DNA from 2 places in the Desulfuromonas thiophila genome. Region 1 is predicted to be linked to the other one. Evidence: predicted binding sites of a transcription regulator. Region 1 holds the regulator's gene; the other holds the start of a gene.
What was found. Region 1 encodes HrcA, which represses chaperone genes, less so after heat shock. Its sites were predicted from a motif close to TGTTAGCACTCNNNNNNNNNGAGTGCTAACA; they were not measured.

Region 1 (2,402 bases):
GCCGGCGATAGTTTTCCAGATCGGCGCGCGCCCGCAGGTACTGATCCTTCTGGGTCGCCAGTTCCTCGCGGCAGGCCTGCAGCTGGGCTGCCGGCACCAACGACACCTCTTCCTCAAGGCCGGCGCAGGACGCCTCGGACTGGCCGTTGGTGGATGTTTCCGCTTCGGTTCCGGTCAGGGGAGCAGCCTGCTGCGGCTGCGATTTTTCTTCAGACACGTCCATTCCTCTCACTCAGGGTTGATGCCTTGACAAAAAGCATCCGGTTAGATGGCGAAACAAAAAACGCCAAAGGCAAACCGCACAACCGTTGCCGCAACGCCACCGCGGGTGCGTTCTTGCCACGCCAGCAGGGTTATTCCAGTTCGCGCTCCAGCATCCGACTCACCAGCCGGGCGGTGTAATCCACCACCGGCACCACCTGGGCGTAGGCCATCCGGCTCGGACCGATGACCCCCAGGGAGCCTAGGGTCTGCTTGCCATTGGTATAGGTGGCGGTAATCAGACTGCAGCCTTCAAAATCCTGATACGGCGACTGGCTGCCGATATAGATCTGCACGCCCTGGGCCTGCTGGGTACGATCAAGCAGTTCAATCAGATGCCGTTTCTGTTCAAAGGCCTTGAACAGCCGCTTCATGCTGGCGATATCGGTGAAATCGGGCTGATCGAGCATGTTGGCGGCGCCTTCGATAAACAGATCGCCCTCGATATCATCACCGAATACCTGGCTCGACAACGACAGCGCCCGGGCCAACAGGCGGTCATACAACGCCTTTTCTTCCCGCATCTGCGCCACCAGCCGGCCCCGCACCTGGGCAATGGTCAGACCGCCAAGCGACTGGTTGAGGTAGTTGGTCACCTGCTCCAGTTCGCGCACATCGGGCATATCGTCGCTGGTTTCGATAATCTTGTTCTGCACCACGCCGCTTTGCGATACGAAGATCACCAGCAGCCGATTCTGCGACAGGGGCACAAATTCAATGTGGCGGAAGGTGGTGGCGGAAAAGCGCGGTGCCAGCACCAAACCCGTATAATGCGACATCTTCGACAGCACATGACCGGCCCGTTTGAGCAACTGCTGCGGCTGCAGGCCGCTGGCGGCACAGTGGGCATCGATACAGAGGCGTTCGGCCTCCGTCAGGTCGCGCACCTGCAACATCGAATCGACATAGAAACGGTAGCCCTTGTCCGTCGGCACCCGGCCGGCCGAGGTATGGGGCGATACGATGTAGCCCATTTCCTCCAAGTCGGCCATGACATTGCGCACCGTCGCCGGCGACAGCATCTGCGGATGCTGGCGCGCAATGGTGCGCGAGCCCATGGGTTCCCCCGAGGCAATATAGCCTTCGATGATCGCTTCGAGAATGCTCAGACTGCGCTCGTTGAGTTCCATAGCCGCTTTCATCACCGGGGGCCAGCGCCTGGGCCGGCAGCTGCTGGCCCTCCACTGTTAGCACTCTCTGCCGCCGAGTGCTAACAGGGCAGAACATAACAACGGCCCTGATCTTTGTCAAGACAGCCGGCCAAAAACCACCGCCAGCAAGCTACGACAGAAAAGGGCTGACCAGGTGGTCAAACAGCAGCCAGTCCGGCGCCGCCATGCGCCAGACGCCCTGCTGCCGCTGCAACCGAGAACCGCAGAACTGCACCGCCGCGGCAAAGCAGGAGGCGAAGTCCGCGCCAAACAGCCGGCGAAATTCCACCTCGTCAACGCCGGCGGCGGTACGCAACCGCAGATAAACCCATTCGCTGCGCGCCTGGTCGGCGCTGAAGGTCTCGATCAGCTGGCGCGGCGCGGTCCCCGTTTCGACCGCCCGGCAGTAGCCGCGCCAGTCGTCGGCGGCCGCCCAGCGCTGACCCTGATCCTCGGCAAAGAAGCTGTGTGCCCCGGCCCCCAACCCCAGATAGGGGTGGCGCTGCCAATAAGCCAGATTGTGGCGGCAGGCGCGGCCCGGCCGGGCATAGTTGGCGATTTCATAGTGGTCGTAGCCCAGGGCGCTGAGTTGCTCGTGCCAGAACAGGTACTGGGTGCAGTAGGCCTCCTCCGACTCCGCCGTGAAGCGGCCAGCGGCCGCCTCGCGCGCCAACGGCGTGCCCGGCTCGATGGTCAGGCCGTAGAGCGACAGGTGTTCCGGTGCCAGCCGCTTGACCCATTCGAGTTGCCCGTGCGGCGGCAGCCCCGGCACTGCAAACATCAGATCAAGGCCGATATTGTCGAAGCCGGCCTGGCGGGCGGCCTGCACCAGTGCCACTGCGGCCGCGCCATCATGGCAGCGCCCCAGCCGCTGCAGCACGGTGTCATCGAAACACTGAACCCCGACAGACAGTCGATTCAGGCCAAGACGGCGGGCGCCGCGCAGCCAGACATCATCCACCGTCGCCGGGTTGACCTCCAGGCTGATTT
Region 2 (2,402 bases), on a different contig from region 1:
GACCGCTGAGTCTAAAGCATGGACCCGACGGACTCAAGCCTTATTGCGCCATCCCTTCGGTCTCTGGGGCCAGATCGGTCTGCAGCAGGGTGCGCAGGCGCTCAAGGGCGCGTTTTTCAATCTGGCGAATTCGTTCACGGCTGACGCCGAACTGGTCGGCCAGTTCCTGCAGGGTGCAGGGTTCCTCGGCCAGAATGCGCCGGACGACGATGCGACGTTCTCGATCGGACAGTTGTGCCAGCGCCTGTCGTACCTGCTGCTGGCGGTTAAGCTCGGTTTCCTGGGCGATGAGCAGTTGTTCCTGATCCTGCTCGGGGCTTTCCAGCAGGTCGAGCCGGCAAATATCCTCGCCTTCCACCAGCTCCGCATCCAGCGACACATCACGCGCCAAGCGCACGGACATCTCCTCGACCTCTGCCGTGCTGACATCGAGCTGACGGGCGATGGCACTGTCCTGTGTTTCCCCTTGCTGTTGCAGCATCTCACGTGTTTGACGCAGCTTGAAAAAGAGTTTGCGGCGTGCCTGGCTGGTGCCGATTTTCACCAGTGACCAGCTGTTGATGATGAAATTGTGGATATAGGCGCGGATCCACCAGACGGCATAGCTGATCAGACGGTTGTTGCGCTGGGGATCGAATTTCTTGACCGCGACCATCAGGCCGATGTTGCCTTCCTGAATCAGGTCGAGCAGTTTCAGGCCGTAAGCCCGGTATTCGTTGGCGATTTTGACGACAAAACGCAGATTGGCGCACACCAGACGCTGGGCCGCCTGCAGGTCATTATGCAGCCGATAGCGCAGTGCCAGCTCCTGTTCGGTTTCCCGGTCAAGCAGTTCATAACGGTTGATCTGGGTCATGTAGTGTTCAAGACTGTTGCTGGTCAGCGTCAGGGCGGACATGGAACCTCCTCCTTGGATGCGGAAAAGCGGCTGTTAGCACTCGTTGTCGGTGAGTGCTAACAGCCTAGGAGGTTCATTCAGACATTGCAACAAAAAATTGCTTGTGCTGCTTTGGCAGGTCGTGGCTGATCACAGCGGAACCTGTTCGCACACAGGTGCCGGGAGAAAAAGCCGGGGCTCATCCAGTCGCAGATGACGGTTTGAAATGCCCCGGCTCAAGGCAGATTGACAAGAGGTTGAAAAGGCGTTTTCCGCCTTGCTCACAACATCAATCTCTTACGAAATAAAGGCTTACGAATCAAGGATTGGGTTTGGTCGCCCAGCCATGGGTTCCGTGGCCTGGCAACCTGTTAATGAAACAGCTTGGCGTTGATCAGCATGTGAACGGCAATGCTGGCGGCGTAGCCCAGCGCCACCGCCGGGGTATAGACCAGGTGACGGCCGAAGGTGTAGATGCCACGGGCGGTACCCATCAGGCCGACGCCGGCCGCCGAACCGATGGACAGCAGGCTGCCACCTACACCGGCCGTCAGGGTCACCAGCAGCCAGTGGCCATGCGACATGTGCGGTTCCATGGTCAGCACGGCAAACATCACCGGAATGTTGTCAACGATGGCGGAGAGAATGCCGATCATGACGTTGGCATTAAAGGCGCCCAGATCGTTGTAGAGAAACTGTGACGCCATGGCCAGATAACCGAACTGGCTCAGACCGCCGACACACATGATGACCCCGTAGAAGAACAGCAGCGTATCCCATTCGGCGCGGGCAATTTTGCGGAACAGATCGAAGCCCGGGCCGCCATGGCCTTCATTCTCAACCGGTTCCAGGTGCAGCGCCGGGTCCGCCATGTGGCCGGCGTGCTCACGCAGCTTGATGTAGTAGGAGAACCAGCCCAGATAGCCCAGACCCAGCATCATGCCGGCAGCCGGCGGCAAATGCAGAAAGTTGTGAAACGACACCGCCGTGACGATGGTCAGCAGGAACAGCAGCATAATGCGCTTGGCACCGAACTTCATGCTGACAAACTCATCGGCCGCCTGAGGACGCTCTTTACTGATGAAGAAACTCATGACCAAGGCAGGGACCAGCCAGTTGACCAGCGACGGCAGGAACAGGGCGAAGAACTCGCCGAAGGATACCATGCCCTTTTGCCACACCATCAGGGTGGTGATGTCACCAAAGGGCGAGAAGGCGCCACCGGCATTGGCACCGACCACCACGTTGATGCAGGCCATGACAACAAAGCGCTGGTTGGAGCCGCCCACGGCCATCACCACGGCGCCCATTAGCAGGGCGGTGGTCAGGTTGTCAGCAATGGGCGAGATGAAGAAGGCCAGCAATCCGGTAAGCCAGAAAATGATCCGCAGCGAAAAGCCACGCGACACCAGCCAGGAGCGCAGGGCCTGAAAGATGTTACGCTCGTCCATGGCGTTGATGTAGGTCATGGCGACCAGCAGAAACAGAAACAACTCACCGTATTCCACCAGATTGTGCACAATCG

Region 2: a site for HrcA is predicted at 930-960, ahead of rpoH (RNA polymerase sigma factor RpoH). Genes of this name have one in related genera too.

Annotation. Positions count from the first base shown of each region.
Region 1 covers NZ_FNAQ01000013.1:13,644-16,045, reverse strand. The annotation lists gene grpE (nucleotide exchange factor GrpE) at 1-217, opposite strand, end outside; gene hrcA (heat-inducible transcriptional repressor HrcA) at 354-1,403, opposite strand; gene hemW (radical SAM family heme chaperone HemW) at 1,543-2,402, opposite strand, start outside.
Region 2 covers NZ_FNAQ01000002.1:294,036-296,437, forward strand. The annotation lists gene rpoH (RNA polymerase sigma factor RpoH) at 41-898, opposite strand; gene nhaD (sodium:proton antiporter NhaD) at 1,249-2,402, opposite strand, start outside.